DNA from 3 places in the Pseudomaricurvus sp. genome. Region 3 is predicted to be linked to each of the others. Evidence: predicted binding sites of a transcription regulator. Region 3 holds the regulator's gene; each other region holds the start of a gene.
What was found. Region 3 encodes sigma-54, which starts transcription at its own class of promoters, with help from an activator protein. Its sites were predicted from a motif close to TGGCACANNNNTTGCNNT; they were not measured.

Region 1 (5,412 bases), on a different contig from region 3:
TTCGCGATAAACATAGAACAGCAAGAGGCATGCCATACGCATACTCTAGCCACAAGATGGCCGTATTCAAAAAAGAAAGAGTGTTAGGGCAGCGTCTTTAAGCCCGAGAGAACGCAGATAACATTACGAGACAGAGAAGATGGAACGGGTAACTAGAAACTGCCGAAAAAGCTTCAGAGTCAAATAAACCAGCTCTGAAGCTTTCTCACACAGTAGTTCGGGGATAAGGATTAAACAAGTAACTTGGGATCAGCAAAGTGAATGCTATTAAACAAACTGATCAACAAGGCCCTGGGTGTGCTTAACCACAACAGATTCTGCCGGAGCATCACCTGCGGCGAGGACATCACCGCTACCGGCTGAATACCCCTCTTGTTGCTGTCTCTGCTGCTGGAAGGATTGATCAGACACATCCACATCCACCAAATTCAGCCCTTCAGCATCAAACTTTTCTCTCAGGCGCACAGCCGTCTGATCAAGCGCCTCACGCACAACTGCATGCTGACTGGCAAAACTCACACTGGCCTGATCCTGATTCAGCGTCACTCGCACCTGAAGCTGACCCAATTCCGGCGGATCCAGCTGAATTTCGGCGGACGTCAGGTTTTTAGTGGCCATAACCGCGACTTTTTCTGCAACAGTGTTATGCCACTCAGGCTGTCCTAACTCACCTTTATTGGTGGGCACGGTAAAATGAGCTGAACTTTGGGATGCAGCGGTCGGACGCGCATCATTACGCTGAGACGCTGCCAGCAATGGATTATCCCCTGCTCCCCCTCGCGTACCCTCTCGGAATGCATCTGTCTCCCCATCAGAGCTCAAGGCCCCCAAAGCCTGCTCAACAGCTTGTGCAGCTGCCCCGCCCGAAGACGACTGAGGAGAGCCCGATCCAGTACCAGTAGTATTTGCTGAAATCGCGCTGGCTAACAACGATTGCGACGGCCCATCACTACCCGCAGTTTGAGTCGCCGTCAGACTCCCCCCATCCGTTAGTACCTGTCCGTTCGTAGCAACAGCACCGCTCGCACCATAGGCGACTCCGTATGGCATACCGTTACCAACGCCATAGCTACCCAGCGACGAGGCGCCCGCAGGAATGAATGAAGACTGAGCAGCCAAGCCACCCGCAGCCGGATCACCCTGGCCGGTAAAGGCTGCAACCGCTGCTGCAATGGATTCCAGTGAAACCTCACCGGGTTTCAATTCCACCGGGGCATCATCTACAACCTCACCCATGCCACTGTTTTGCATCAGGCTGTTAGTTTGACGCTCTGCGACATCCGCCGCTTCAGGTACATCAGTCATGACAACCATCCGCTCAGACGCCGAGACGCCGTTAGAATCAGCGTGCTGGCCATCCATTCCGTCGAGTAGAGACTCTCTTGAAGTGGTTTCGGTTGGTGATTTATCGGCCACCTCAACCTCTATTCCTTCAGCAGAATCATGAAGACCGGTGGCTTTGGTCGATTGAGCCCCTATAGATCCTGCATTGGCCTCCAGCGCTTCAGGCGGCTGGGGCTTCCCATCCACTGGCTGATCAGAGTCAGCCAACCCACCTTCCTGCTGACGTGCCTCCAATCTGGCTTGTTGTCTATCTTCTTCCAGCTTAGATTCCTGCAGGCGGGCCTCCTGCTGCCTCTTCTCTTCCAGTCTGGATTCCTGTTGACTGGAGGCTTGCAGTTTCTCCTGACGCTGCTCTTCAAGCTGCCTCTGCTCCATTCGCTTGGCTTCAGCTCGCTCGGACTCAAGCCGCTTCTGCTCCTGCACCCGATCGGACATGTCCTGAGCGGCACTCTTTTTCTCAGATGCGTCACTGAGCAAGCGCTTAAACTCTATTTGCGAATCAGAAGCTATACTCCTGGAAGACACAGTTCCAAGGGACTTAACGCTGTCTGCCCGATTGGTCCCTATCGCAAAAGACACATTGGCGGTAGTCGAACTCATGGTCACTCTCTCATCGTCACAGCGGCAAGACTTTACCGCTTTGAGGCTATTTCGTTAACGAGAGAGGGAAATGCAAGGTCGATGCCAAAGATCATCAAACCGTGGTCTTTGGCTCATAGAATGGGGCTCATAGAATGGGGCTTATTCAATAGGGCTTTTGAATACATCGACGAGGCTAGACAGCCCTGAGAGAGACTAGACAGCCCTGAGAGCGGAAGTCACACGCTGAAACTCGGCTTCAATTCTCTCGAGAGTACTCGCAAGGTCTTCAGTTTGTTGCTGTTTAGCTTTTGTTTCCACATGGAAACACAGTTCGGACATAGTCGTAGCCCCAAGATTACCACTACTGCCTTTCAAGCTGTGGGCAGTCTGCCTCAGAGCATCGGCATCACCGGCAGCCAGTTGTTCACACAATTCGGGGATACGTACCTGACAATCGTCAAGAAAGGTAGTAACGAGCTCCTGAAAGTCCTCACCCATAACTTCCTTCAGCATAACAATGGTTTCTGTATCAATTACTTCGCTCATGATCACTCCTTCTAAAACGGCTCTAAGCCTTATTGTTATTTTAAATGTCCGGTTTTGTTATTCTAATCGTCTGAGAATGTTATTTTAATTGCCCGAACTTCGTTATTTTAATCATCTGAACTCCAGTGGAATGTGACTTCAACCTGATTTCCGAGATCATTGTAAGAAAGTGAATCACAGAGGGAGCGAAGAAGCGGTATTCCACGACCGCTGTATTCTTTTGACTCTAACGTGTTGTTGATATTTTCTTCGTGCTCAAAACCAGAACCGGAATCCTGCACCCGAATACTCAGTACACCCCCGTCGTCCTGTAACTGATGCTCAAGATCGAACCGAATAAACCCCTCTTGCAAGACCTCTACCCTTTTCACTCGCTCCAGATAATAGTGTTCAAATCCTTCCGGTGTCGCTTTCCAGGCAGATGGTAACGCTAATATGCCATGCTCTAAGGCATTGGAATAAAGTTCTGCCAAGATGGTATACAGCGTTCCACTATGTGTCCTCAAACCCGGCACTTCGACCAGGATATTCAGCAACAGAGGTAGAGGATCAAACATCCTCAGGGTTGAGGGTTTCAGCTCCAGACCGAGAGACCACTCAAGTAGCCCTCCGTAGCGATGGCGGGTCGCCTCATAGGGTTGCTTCAGTGCACGATCCGGATGATCCATTGTCAACTCAATCAATGAGAGATCATCGTCACGCTCCCCTTCTGCGTACTCATGCACAGCACTCAGAACTTTCTCAAAAATCCCGTCCTCTTCGGAACCTGAAGTTTTGTCTGAACCTGAGCCCGGATCGTTCTGAGCATGCTCTGTAAACAATTGCATCAACCGCTCTTCACCAAACATCTCACCCTGTCGATTACGGGATTCAATGATGCCATCAGACCACATATAGAGACGATCTCCCGGGGCCATCTCCAGACGCACACAGTCGTCTTTGAACGCTATATCATCAAGGACTCCCAACGGTAGATGGGTAGAGCGGATGGTATCCACCACACCGGTATCGGCACGATAGAGATAACATTCCGGCAAACCACCATTCCAGACTTTCACTGTGCCCTTGGCAAAATTCATGTCAACAATAGTGGCGCAGCAAAACACCCCCACCGGAAGGATTTGTTTTAACTTGAGGTTAATCTCCCGCAACACATCAACAAGGTTGAACCCCTTTTGAACCATGCCATAAAAAATGGACGCCAGAGGCATAGCGCCAATTGCAGCGGGTAGACCGTGTCCGGTAAAGTCTCCCAGTAACACCATCATGCTACCGGATGGCCGGACGGCTGCGACAATCACATCTCCGTTGAAAACCGCCAGAGGGGATAAAAAATACTTAACATTGGGCGCATCCATACAGCCTGTATGGGCAATGTTATCGAAAACTTGTTTGGCAACCACCTGCTCTTGGACGAGGTGCTGGTTGTGAGAGGAAATCTGATCCCGCTGCTCCTGCATCACACGGTGCATCACACGCATACGGGAAAATGCTTTGATTTTGGCCTGCAGAATCACCCGATTGTAAGGCTTGGATAAAAAGTCATCGCCACCGGCATCGAGACATTTTACCAGAGATTTGGTGTCGGTTAGTGAGGTAAGAAAGATGATGGGAACCATTTCCTCACCCGCCAGGGCTTTAATTTGGCGGGCGGCCCCAAAACCGTCGAGACGGGGCATCATGGCATCCAGTAAAATCAGATCTGGCCTGTGCTCCTGATAGGCATCCACCGCTTCCTGGCCATCACAGACGCTGATAACACGATGGCCTTCTTTTTTGACGATGGTCTCCAGAATTAGACGGTCAGAGTCCGTATCATCAGCGATCAGTATGGTTTGTTTTCCGGGCACGGGCATTTGTTTTCCGGGTACAGGCCCATTGTTTTATGAGTACAGGCCTTAATTTTATGAGTTCGGCCTGACAGCCACCTTTTACTGGATATTAAAAAGCTGCTCAAAGTTGGAAATCATCAGGATTTTTTTAACGTCGGAGCTACAGTTTACAATCTCAATTTCAGCATCATTACCGCTGGCATGATCACGTAATAACAGCAACATGCCCAAAGCAGAACTGTCCAGATAAGTTGCTTCAGCCAAATCTACCAGATAGCGGGAAGGCTGATTAGTCAGGGACTCATAGCTGCCTCTAAATTCCTGATGCGCACTAAAATCAAAACGCCCCTGGATAGATATTCTCAACTCCTGTCCATCCTCAGATACGCGAGATTGAATACCCATAGTTTTTTCTAATTCCTCTTTCGGCGGTGGCACGACCCTTCCGTAACACCACATTCAACCTTGTCATATAGATTAATGTAATATCGGTTAAGGTAACTGCTGAACTTCTGTAATACTAGACTAATATTAAACCCCTTACCGAATCCAGCATTATCCTGCTATTCGCATCATAATTTGAGCTTGGGAACACAATACAGCGGGAAGAAAATGGCGCCGGCGTGTGATAACAAGTGACAAACCCTGCGCTGGGTCTGGCATACGGGGAATGATGAATAAAAATACAGTGCTTGCTTAGCGTGAGCGCCTCAGAAAGACAGAAGAAAGTTCATCCAACTCCTTCTGCAGCTGTTTATCCGCTAACAGACTTTCATCCTGTTTGATCTTTTCGATCAGTTGCTCAATATTTCGGCGGCGTTGATAGCACTCCTGCCAATTCTGCAAACACTTGTCTTCATTTTGCCGAAGTTTCTCAATTTGGCCAGCCTGTGTCTGACAAACAAAACTCAGCTGTTCAAGAAACCGCCGGTCGTTGATCATACTGTAGGCGCTCTGCCCGCTCTTCGGTTGATTTAAAGACTGGATATAACCCTGCTGGTACTCTTCAACCTGCTGCAACTGTTGCTGGGCCTGCTCGACCTGACGACGGCTTTGCTCTAACTGACTGGCTGCGCCTTCCTCTGTACGGACTGCCAGTTGTAATACA
Region 2 (5,412 bases), on a different contig from region 3:
TTCCGTCCTCCCGTACTGAGAAGTGCTCCAGCTCTTTTGGGTTTTTTTGGTTTTGGATGTCCTGTTGGAAGGTTTCCAGAACCGCTTGCTGTGCTTCGGTGGCGGCGTTGTTGGGGTTGCGGGTACGCAGTGCGGTTCGGCCCACGGCTTTTTGGTACTGGCTTGAGAGGTTTGCGGCAATGCTGGGAGCGGCTTCGGCGCAAACTTTGATGCCTTGCGCAATCCCCCCTTCTGACAGCGCGGCCTTCAATTGTGAGCCCAGTTGGCGCTGCAGTTCGGCGGTGGCCTGGCGGGCCTGCTGGATGTCCTCTTGGTCAGACGCACTGGCCAGAGTGGCGGTGCTTAAGCCGAGGATGACGCTTAAACCCAGCGTCAGTCTTGAACCCAGCTTCAGGCTTAAACCTCTAATCGTGTTGTGAACGTGTGTGTTGTGCATAATGTTTAGACTCTTGAGCGTGTGTTAAAAAGCATTGATCGGTACTTTTAAATAAATCTGATCGTTGTCTTCTGCGGCAGGAAACTGACCCGCCCGCATATTGACTTGCAGTGAGGGCAAAATCAGGCGTGGCATGTCCAGTGTGCTGTCTCGCTCTTCACGCATGGCCACAAAGGCCGATTTGCTTTTGCCTTCGCCGATATGGATGTTGTTGCGCCGTTGTTCTCCGACGGTGGTTTGATACTCCAGTTCGCGGCCGTCGGGACAGTAGTCGTGACACATATACATGCGGTAGTGATTGGGATAATCCATCAGACGCTGAACCGAGTTGTAGAGTGTGGCGGCGTCCCCGCCGGGGAAATCGGCACGTGCGGTTCCGGCATCGGGCATAAACAGCGTGTCACCGACAAAAATGGCGTCGCCGATAATATGCGCCATGCACGCGGGTGTATGGCCGGGGGTGTGTATTGCGTGACACTCGAGTTGACCAATATGGTAGGTCTCGTTGTGCTTGAAGAGATGGTCAAACTGGGAACCGTCACGTTCGAAGTCGGTGCCGGCATTAAACACTTTGCCGAAGGTGTCCTGTACTGTGCGGATGTGCTCGCCGATGGCTAAGGTGCCGCCCAGTTTCTCCTGTATATAAGGCGCCGAGGACAGATGATCTGCGTGGACATGGGTTTCAATCAGCCAGCTGACCTGTAACTGGTGTTTTTGGATGTGGTCAATAATGGCATCAGCCCCTGCGTAACTGACGCTGCCTGAAGCGTAATCGAAGTTGAGCACGGGATCGATAATGGCGCATTGTTGGCTTTGGGGATCTTTAACCACGTAAGACAACGTATTGGTGTCGCTGTCAAAAAACGCCAGGACGTCGGGTTTTAACTGGTGTTTTATCTCGGTTTGGGTCTGTTGGGTTGAATCGCTCATCATCAATTCTCGCTCACGGCTTTGCGGTGCACGGTTGGGGTCAGTCCGTTTTTTAGCGCTCAGTCATTCACTGTTCATTTATGTGTTCTTAAATAACGGATAACTTTTCAAATAACGGATAGCTCATTAACTCTAGTCAGGTGCCTGCCTGGGTCAAACCCATCGTTGATTTACTGTGGCTTACGATGGAGCAAGGTTTGGGCCAGCGTTGCGGTGTTTGCGTAATGGCTTGATTTAAAACAAGGTTTTATGTGTTTGTCGGACTTTTGCTTGTACATCGTTAGGGGGATCGCCAATATTGGCAGTGGTTTTTGCCGTTTTTGGCAAGTATGAAGCGGATTACAAGACCGTGAACGCTGACCACAAAACCATTGGGTACAGAGAGACAGCATGCAATTGATTTCCAGTGATGGGTCACGGCAGGGTGATTTAGGCATGCTGCTTGAGGGGTTTGAATGCCCGGCTATTCTGGTCGCGCCCGACTATCAAATTCTGGCTTACAACAGCCACTACACTCAGCACTTCGGAGACATTGAGCTGGAGCAACAGCCGCGCTGTTTTTCGGTATCCCATGCCTATTCCAAACCCTGTGACGAGTCGGGAGAAGATTGTCCCATGCGTGCAGCGAAGGCCTCAGGGAAGAAGGAGCGTATTCTTCATGTGCATCAGACGCCCCGGGGTAAAGAGTATGTCGATGTCGAGATGCTGCCGATATTGGCCGAGGATGGTACGCCGCGCTTCTATATTGAACTGCTGAAAAGTGTGAGCGCGGGCAGCGATCATGGAACGAGTAACCGCATGGTGGGTAGCAGTAAAGCGTTTACTCGCACGATGCACAAAATAGCCAAGGTCAGCGAGACCGATGCCTCGGTGTTGCTGCTGGGTGAATCGGGCACCGGCAAGGAGTTGGCAGCGCAGGCGATTCACAGCAACAGCCATCGCAGTGACAAATCACTGGTCACTCTTGAGTGTGCCGGATTAACCGATACCCTGTTTGAAAGTGAACTGTTTGGTCATGTCAAAGGTGCGTTTACCGGTGCGTCCAGCCATCGAACCGGCCTGATCGTGGCGGCCGAGGGCGGCACGTTATTTCTCGATGAGATTGGTGATGTGCCTATGTCGATGCAGGTTAAGTTACTGCGTTTGTTGGAGAGCCGTACCTATCGCCCGGTGGGTTCATCGGAGGTAAAACACGCCAACTTTCGTTTGATTTGTGCGACCCACAAAAATATCCCCGAGTTAATTGCCCAAGGGCTCTTTCGGGAAGATCTGTACTACCGTATCAATGTGTTTCCTGTGCGAATTCCGGCATTGCGGCACAGGAAGGAAGATCTACAGGAGCTGTGCAGCCTGCTTCTTCACAATTTAAGCCCAGACACACATTATCGCTTAACCCAGTCCGCCTTTTCGGTGCTTAAAAGCTGGGATTTCCCGGGCAATATTCGCGAGCTGCGCAATATCCTTTATCGTGCGCTGGTGTTGTCGGACAGCAATGTCATTGATGTAGACATCATGTCGGAAAGTCTGGTCTATGGTGAGGAGAGCCATCCGCAGAAGTCTCAAGCCGGGGGTGATGTAGAGGCTGATTGTGTACAGAACACATCCCACCGGGATTTGAAAACCGTCGAGAAACACTATCTGCAACAGCTCATGCGGGATTTGCAGGGAGATAAAGAACGGGTAGCTCAGGTGGCCGGGATCAGTGTGCGCTCTCTGTATCGCAAGCTTGAGCGGGAATCCGCTGACTGATGTTTGTCATATCTGACAGTAGGCTTGCCAGTTTTGGCGGGCCGGCGGCGTGCGGCTGTTGAGAAAATGTTAGAGACCGTTAAATCTCTTTATTTATCAATAAGTTAACCATTCTTATCAGGGTTGGCACAGTTTGTGGTTTGCTCCATTGAGCAGAAAGTTCCCTCCTGTGAGAATTGACTATGATCAATAGTCTCAGAGGGCTTTTCTGGGCGCGCCGGTTTTACCAAAACGCTGGCTACGGGTTTTATTCATGCACCAAGGAGGCATTTTATGAGCGATACGTTGGTAGAGCTATCGCGCTGGCAATTTGCACTGACAGCGATGTTCCACTTTATCTTTGTGCCACTCACATTGGGGTTGAGCTTCCTGCTTGCGATCATGGAGTCGGTTTATGTGATGACGGGTAAAGAGATTTACAAACAGATGACCCAGTTTTGGGGCAAGCTGTTTGGGATTAACTTTGCCATCGGCGTCGCCACAGGGCTGACCATGGAATTTCAGTTCGGAATGAATTGGTCGTACTACTCACACTACGTGGGTGATATTTTTGGTGCGCCGCTGGCGATTGAAGGTTTGATGGCGTTCTTCCTCGAATCGACATTTGTGGGTTTGTTTTTCTTTGGCTGGGATAAAATGTCCAAAGTGAAACACTTAATGACCACCTGGCTTGTGGCGTTGGGTTCCAATTTTTCGGCGTTGTGGATTTTGATTGCCAACGGCTGGATGCAATATCCGGTGGGTTCTGAATTTAATATGGAATCCATGCGTATGGAAATGACCAGCTTTGCCGAGGTGCTTTTCAATCCGGTGGCGCAGGTCAAATTTGTGCACACCGTCTCTGCAGGCTATACCACCGGCGCTATCTTTGTGCTGGCGATTTCCAGCTACTATCTGCTGAATCATAAACACATTGCGTTTGCCCGTCGCTCCTTTGCCATTGCCTCCAGCTTTGGTCTGGCTTCGGTGTTGTCGGTGATCATTCTGGGCGACGAAAGCGGCTATGAGCTGGGCGACGTTCAGCAAGTTAAGCTGGCCGCAGTCGAAGCGGAGTATGACACCCATCCGGCACCCGCACCCTTCACCGTCTTTGGTATCCCCAACGATGAGACTGAGACCACGGACTTCGCGATTCAAATACCCTGGGCCATGGGGATTATCGCCACGCGGTCACTGGATGAAGAGGTGAAAGGCATCAAAGAACTCAAGGAAGAACACCGCGAGCGGATTCTCTCCGGTATCAAAGCCTATGAGCATTTGTACCGTGTGCGTGAAGGGACGGCTACGCAAGAGCAGATCGACATCTATGAAATTAACAAAACCAACCTGGGCTATGCCATGTTGTTGCAACCGTTTGCCGAGGACATTACCCAGCCTTCGGAGCAGGCGTTGCAGCGCGCGGTAGACTACAGCATTCCACCGGTGGCACCGCTGTTTTACAGCTTCCGCTTAATGGTGTTGTCGGGCTTCTTGATGTTGGGCCTGTTTCTGGCGGCGTTTTATTACAGCACGCAACATAAAATCACCAAGCCTCGCTGGCTACTGAAAGCGGCACTGTACAGTTTACCGTTGCCCTGGATTGCGTCTGAAGCTGGCTGGTTTGTGGCAGAGTTTGGTCGCCAGCCCTGGGCCATCGCCGAGGTGTTACCGGTACACGCGTCCGTGTCTAATTTGAGTGTGGGTGACGTTGTCACCACTTTGGTTGCCTATACGGCTTTCTACACGGTGATGTTTATTATCGCCTTCTACCTGATGAAAAAATTTGCCAAGAAAGGGCCGATTCCACCCGACGATGAACAAGCGATGGATGCAGAGATCGGTTTGGTTTCTAAAGGAGCAGACGCATGATTGATTATGAAGTGTTGCGTGTAATCTGGTGGGTATTAATTGGCGTGCTGCTGATTGGTTTTGCCATCAGTGATGGTTTTGATCTTGGGGTTGGTGCTTTGTTGACCCTGATCGGTAAGACCGACGAAGAGCGCCGGGTGATGATCAATACCATCGGTCCTCACTGGGACGGCAATCAGGTATGGTTTATTACGGCAGGCGGTGCCATTTTTGCGGCCTGGCCGATGATCTATGCCACAGCCTTTTCGGGGTTTTATCTGGCGTTGGCGTTAACGTTGATTGCTTTGTGGATGCGTCCACTTGGCTTTGACTACCGCGGTAAGCTGCCCAGTAAAAAGTGGCGCAACGGTTGGGACTGGGCTTTGTTTGCCGGTGGTCTGGTGCCGTCACTGATTTTTGGTGTGGCGTTTGGCAATCTGTTGTTAGGCGTGCCGTTTGAACTGGATGAC
Region 3 (5,412 bases):
GAGCAATTCATCGGTGTTTTGAGACATAGGCGTTCACACGTATCCGTATTGAGTGAGGTTAACGGCGTGTATTCTAATGGGGCTTGGCGGCATAAGCCAGTGGAAGGCCAGACTTACGCCGTTTCGTCGAGGTCTGGTTGGCTGAGTTGTAGTTGCTTATTCGTCTTCGTCAAAGCGATTGTTGATGAGTTCGATGATGGCTTGCATGGCCTCTTGCTGATCCTGCCCCTCGGCTTGCAAGGTGATTTCGGTGCCCTGATTCGCGGCAAGTAACATCAGTGACATGACGCTCTTGGCATCGACGAGTTTTCCGTTCAGGCCCACTTTGATCTGGCTGGAATAGCGGGAGGCTGTGCTGGCAAATAAGGCCGCTGCGCGGGCATGGAGCCCCAATTTATTAATGATGGTGACGGTATCAGTCAGCATAATGTTCTCTATGGATTATGTTTTTTGTAATTGTTCCAGTTCCCGGTGCCTCAGTTGCGTGTTGGGGTGCTCATTTTTGAAGGCCTCATAGAGGCGCTCGCACAAATACACTGAGCGGTGGTGCCCGCCCGTGCAGCCAATGGCGACGGTAAAGTAGCTGCGATTGCTGTCGCTGAAGCGAGGTAGCCAGCGCTGCAGGTAGCTGGCGATGTCATTGTACATATCGTTGACATCGTCCTCGGCCTCAAGAAACTCAACGACTTCCTTATCCTTGCCGCTGAAGCTGCGCAAATGAGGTTTCCAGTAAGGGTTTGGCAGGCAGCGTACGTCAAACACCTGATCAACATCCACCGGAATGCCGCGCTTGAAGCCAAAGGACTGAAATAACAGCGCCATCCCGGGACCTGTATTACCGACAATGCGCTGTTTCACCAGGTCTCGTAACTGATGCAGGCTAAGGCCGCTGGTGTCGATGGTCAGATCGGCAGAGTTGGCGATGGGCTCGAGAAATTTTCTCTCAAGAGCGATTGCCTGTTTGAGATCGGTTGTCTGTCCGCTGAGAGGGTGCTTGCGTCGGGTTTCGCTGAAACGCTGAATCAAAATGGGGCTGCGGGCATCCAGAAACAGAATTTCGCACTGCAAGCCGGGAATCTTGGCTTGCGACAAAAACTCGGGAAACTCCTGAAGATCCTGCCAGGTGTTGCGTGCGTCAATACTGACGGCAAATGACTGGCTCTGGGGATGCTGATCCAACTGTCGAACCAGCGATGGCAGTAAAGAGGCAGGCAAGTTATCAATACAGGTAAAACCGACATCCTCAAGCACGTGCAAGGCTGTGCTTTTCCCCGAGCCGGAGCGGCCGCTAATTACAACTAAACGCATGGGATTTTCTGCCTCGTCGACTATCAATATTTCAGGGTGCTCGTTTTATCCGGGTGCTTTCTTATTGGGGCGTTATGGCCTCATCAGGACGCACGGCCTTTGAAGGAGGAGTATCAATTGATACAACACCACGAGCAATACTCTAAAGGTACCTTACTTTGGGTAGATTACAAAACCGCGTCCCTGCGCCATCAGAGGGGCGCGCTGGCGTCTTGTTCGGTGGCTGCCAGGTAGAGGCTTTGGGTGTCGCTGGCGTCGCGAAGATTCTGCAAATAGTCGGGATGGTGCAGTTGTTCGGCAATCGCGGCCAGAGTTTTCAGATGTTCGTCGTGAGCCTCCTCGGGAACAATCAGGGCAAACAGGATGTCCACGGGTTGGCCGTCGATGGATTCATAGTCGATGGGGCTTTGTAACTGAATCAAAGCACCAACGGTGTTGGCGCAATTGTTGATGCGGCAGTGAGGAATAGCAATGCCACCGCCCAGACCGGTTGTGCCAAGCCGCTCCCGAGAGATCAGACTGGTGAAGATCTCATCGGCGTTAAGAGTCGGCTGGTCTTCGGCAATCAGTTGGGAGATGACTTGCAGAGCGCGTTTTTTGCTGCTGGCCTCAACACCGCAGTAGGTGCGATGTTGAGACAAAAATGATCTTACTTCCATAAATTAGCGGTGATGATTTCGCATCTTTTCTTTGTGTTTAATGAGTTGGCGGTCGAGCTTGTCGGCCAACATGTCGATGGCGGCGTAGAGGTCTTCGGACTCGCTGTCTGCGAAGAAGTCTTTGCCGCTCACGTGCACTGAGGCTTCTGCCTTTTGGCGTAGTTTATCAACAGATAGTATGACGTTGGTACTGGTAATTCGGTCGTGGTGTCTTTCGAGGCGATCTAGTTTGGTGTTGACGTAGTTTTTAATGGCAGTTGTCAGTTCAACATGGTGTCCACTGATGTTGATTTGCATGCGTTGCTCCTCTTGTCGTGAAACGTCGGTATTGAATCGCTTGTCATACAGCTTTGGCTACTAGCACCAGCTGTGTTGGTGCTGTCGAGGCCCTGACAGGCAGGACTTTAACCTTTATCCCGAGTGGGCGACCAGTACCGGCTGCAGCGGACTTGTGTTGCGGTCAACAGCTGCTCAGACCAATCGCTTACGCTCGTTGGACGCGGGTATTCCTAAAGACTCCCGATACTTGGCGATGGTGCGTCTGGCCACCTTAATGCCCTGTTCGGCGAGTAATGTGGTGATTTTGCTATCACTTAACGGTTTTTGGGGGCTCTCAGCCGCCACCAGTTTTTTGATGATGGCACGGATTGCTGTGGATGAGCATTCGCCGCCTGAGTCAGTACTCACATGGCTTGAGAAGAAGTATTTCAGCTCAAAGATGCCCTGAGGCGTGTGCATGTACTTTTGAGTGGTGACCCGGGAAATGGTGGACTCGTGCATGCCGACAATTTCGGCCACGTCGTGCAGAACCAGCGGTTTCATGGCCTCGGCGCCATAATCGAGAAAGCCGCGCTGTTTTTCGACGATACAGGTAGAGACTTTCAGCAGGGTCTCGTTGCGGCTTTGCAAGCTCTTGAGGAACCAGCGGGCTTCCTGCAAGTTGTCGCGTAAGAAGGAGTTGTCACTGCTGGTGTCCGCCCGCTTGACCATTGAGGCGTAGGTATCATTGATACGCAATTTGGGTGCGATGTCGGGATTCAGATTCACAGTCCAGCGGTCATCCTGTTTGGTCACAAATACATCGGGTACTACGTACTCGGTCTCGCCACTGTAGATGCTGTCCCCTGGACGTGGATTCAGGCTCTGAATCAAAATGATGGCATCTCGCAGCTGGGCTTCCTTGAGTTTGGTTTTTCTCATCAGCTGCTTGTAATCGCGGCTGCCCAGCAACAATAAGTGGTCTTTGACTATGAGTTTAGCATCTTCCCGGCAGGGTGTAGTTTTTGGCAGTTGATTCAGCTGGATTAGCAGGCATTCGCTCAAATCCTGACTGGCGACCCCGGGAGGGTCAAACTGTTGCAGTCTGTGCAACACCGCAAAGACTTCGTCCAGTTCGAGCTCTTCCAGCTCGTCTACCAGGCTTTCATGGATTTCTTCGGCGTTCATGCTGAGCATGCCGGTGTCTTCAATAGCGTCAATAAACGCCATCGCTATGACTTGGTCCCGATCGGACATGGGGGTCAGGTTGAGCTGCCACATCAGGTGCTGATGCAGGGATTCGTCGCTGCCGCGCCGGCTTTCGTAATCGTTGTCCTCGCTGTCGGGTGCTGACAAGCCGCTGCCGGAAGGGCCTGACTGGTATACATCGTCCCAGCTGGTGTCTACCGGCAGGTCTTCCGGAATAGCGTCTCCCCAGTCGCCCTCGGGACTGTCATCGCTGTTTCTGTCGACGCCACTTTGCTCTTCCTGGGCGCTGGCGGTGGGTTCTGGTTCGCTGTCGGAATCTTTGGTGCTGCTCTGTTCGGGCTGATCTTTGGGGGTGTTGATGCTCTCGTCGGGAGTGTCCGAACCGGCATTGTCGTCTTCGCCGACTTCCAGCATGGGGTTGGAGTCGAGCGCCTCCTGGATTTCGGCCTGAAGGTCGAGCGTCGACAGCTGCAGCAGGCGGATGGCTTGCTGCAGTTGGGGGGTCATGGTGAGTTGTTGACCCAGCTTGAGTTGTAACGACTGTTTCATGTATGGCTACGGCTACTGAGGAATTCTTTCTCTGCTCTGCCGCAATGTCAGCGAGTGTGGAGCTGTGTGATGTGTGCGGCAGAATCCATTCTTGCGACGATCAGACTCGATTGAAATGATCGTGTTGGTGAGCAAGTGTAGCCAGAGTAACCGAGGAGAACAACTTAAACAAGCAAGTTTTATGCCTGTTTCTTGCCTGCTTGGGAGGAAATGCGAATGTTGGGAGCGGGTGGCTGCGTTGTGGTCGATCTTAGTTGGACGCGCTGTCCAAGCTGTTTGCCAGAGGCCACAATTTTGTGTGTGGGGTCACACTTTTAGCCCTGAGAAAACACACTATAAGCTGAATTGGTGCCCGAGGTAAACCTCTCTGACCTGCGTGTTGCCTAGAACGGTTTCCGGCGTGCCTTCGGCAATAATGTGGCCTTCGCTGACGATGTAGGCTTTCTCGCAAATATCGAGGGTTTCGCGAACGTTGTGATCAGTAATCAAAACGCCAATCCCGCGATCTTTCAGGTGCTGAATAATGTGCTTGATGTCGTTGACGGAAATGGGGTCGACGCCAGCAAATGGTTCATCCAGCCGGATGAATTCCGGGTCGGTGGCCAGTGCGCGAGCGATTTCGACCCGGCGACGCTCACCACCGGACAGCGCCATGCCGAGGCTATTCTGGATATGGCTGATGTGAAACTCTCGCAACAACTGATCGAGTTTGTCCTGGCGCTGTTTGCGGTTCAGGTCCTTGCGGGTTTCCAGAATACTGAGAATGTTGTCGTTGACCGTCAGCTTGCGGAATACGGAGGCTTCCTGTGGCAGGTAGCCGATGCCCGCTCGTGCCCGTCCGTGCATGGAAAGGTGCGTCAGGTTCTTTTGATCAATAGTGACCTTGCCCTGATCGGCATCCACCAGCCCGGCAATCATGTAAAAGCAAGTGGTCTTGCCCGCCCCGTTGGGACCCAGCAGGCCGACAATCTGGCCACTGCTGACCGACAGGGAAACGTCGATAACGACACGGCGGCTTTTGTAGCTCTTGGCGAGGTTCAGGGCGTTGAGTGTGGGCATGGCGTTGGTCTTGTCCTTAAATCCGGCGCTGGGCAGTGTGGCGGTGCGGTGGCGCTTTAACTGTTAGGGATTGCGCTCACTTTTGGGAGGAATCGTCATGTGAATGCGGTCTGGGTTGGTGGTGCTTTTGTTGCCCTGAGCTTTCACCACAGAAGATTTCATGTCGTAATCAATCTTTTTGCCGGTCAGGGTGGTGCCATCGCCCTGACGCAGCGAGGCGTTTTCGCTGATGTGCAGCTTTTCGGTGTCCAGCAGGTATTCGATGGTTTTGCCTTTGGCGATCACCATTTCTTTGTCGGGCTCGGGGATTTGCTGGTAGTGGGCGCGATCACCGGTGGCGACAACCCGTGAAATCTCGTTGTTGATGCTG

Region 1: ACTG33_RS06115 (flagellar hook-length control protein FliK) is a predicted target of sigma-54. The motif match lies at 2,014-2,031, and genes of this name have one in related genera.
Region 2: ACTG33_RS13140 (cytochrome ubiquinol oxidase subunit I) is a predicted target of sigma-54. The motif match lies at 3,240-3,257, and genes of this name have one in related genera.

What each region holds. Positions count from the first base shown of each region.
Region 1 is NZ_CBFIHX010000030.1:2,602-8,013, forward strand. Features, by position in the region: gene ACTG33_RS06115 (flagellar hook-length control protein FliK) at 268-1,944, opposite strand; gene ACTG33_RS06120 (Hpt domain-containing protein) at 2,140-2,472, opposite strand; gene ACTG33_RS06125 (ATP-binding SpoIIE family protein phosphatase) at 2,580-4,328, opposite strand; gene ACTG33_RS06130 (STAS domain-containing protein) at 4,404-4,709, opposite strand; gene fliJ (flagellar export protein FliJ) at 5,001-5,412, opposite strand, start outside.
Region 2 is NZ_CBFIHX010000102.1:6,576-11,987, reverse strand. Features, by position in the region: gene ACTG33_RS13155 (Tll0287-like domain-containing protein) at 1-436, opposite strand, end outside; gene ACTG33_RS13150 (MBL fold metallo-hydrolase) at 461-1,366, opposite strand; gene ACTG33_RS13145 (sigma-54 interaction domain-containing protein) at 1,757-3,115, shown strand; gene ACTG33_RS13140 (cytochrome ubiquinol oxidase subunit I) at 3,389-4,963, shown strand; gene cydB (cytochrome d ubiquinol oxidase subunit II) at 4,960-5,412, shown strand, end outside.
Region 3 is NZ_CBFIHX010000002.1:17,922-23,333, forward strand. Features, by position in the region: gene mgtE (magnesium transporter) at 1-27, opposite strand, end outside; gene ACTG33_RS00405 (HPr family phosphocarrier protein) at 157-426, opposite strand; gene rapZ (RNase adapter RapZ) at 442-1,308, opposite strand; gene ACTG33_RS00415 (PTS sugar transporter subunit IIA) at 1,500-1,949, opposite strand; gene hpf (ribosome hibernation-promoting factor, HPF/YfiA family) at 1,971-2,264, opposite strand; gene ACTG33_RS00425 (RNA polymerase factor sigma-54) at 2,439-3,983, opposite strand; gene lptB (LPS export ABC transporter ATP-binding protein) at 4,317-5,042, opposite strand; gene lptA (lipopolysaccharide transport periplasmic protein LptA) at 5,106-5,412, opposite strand, start outside.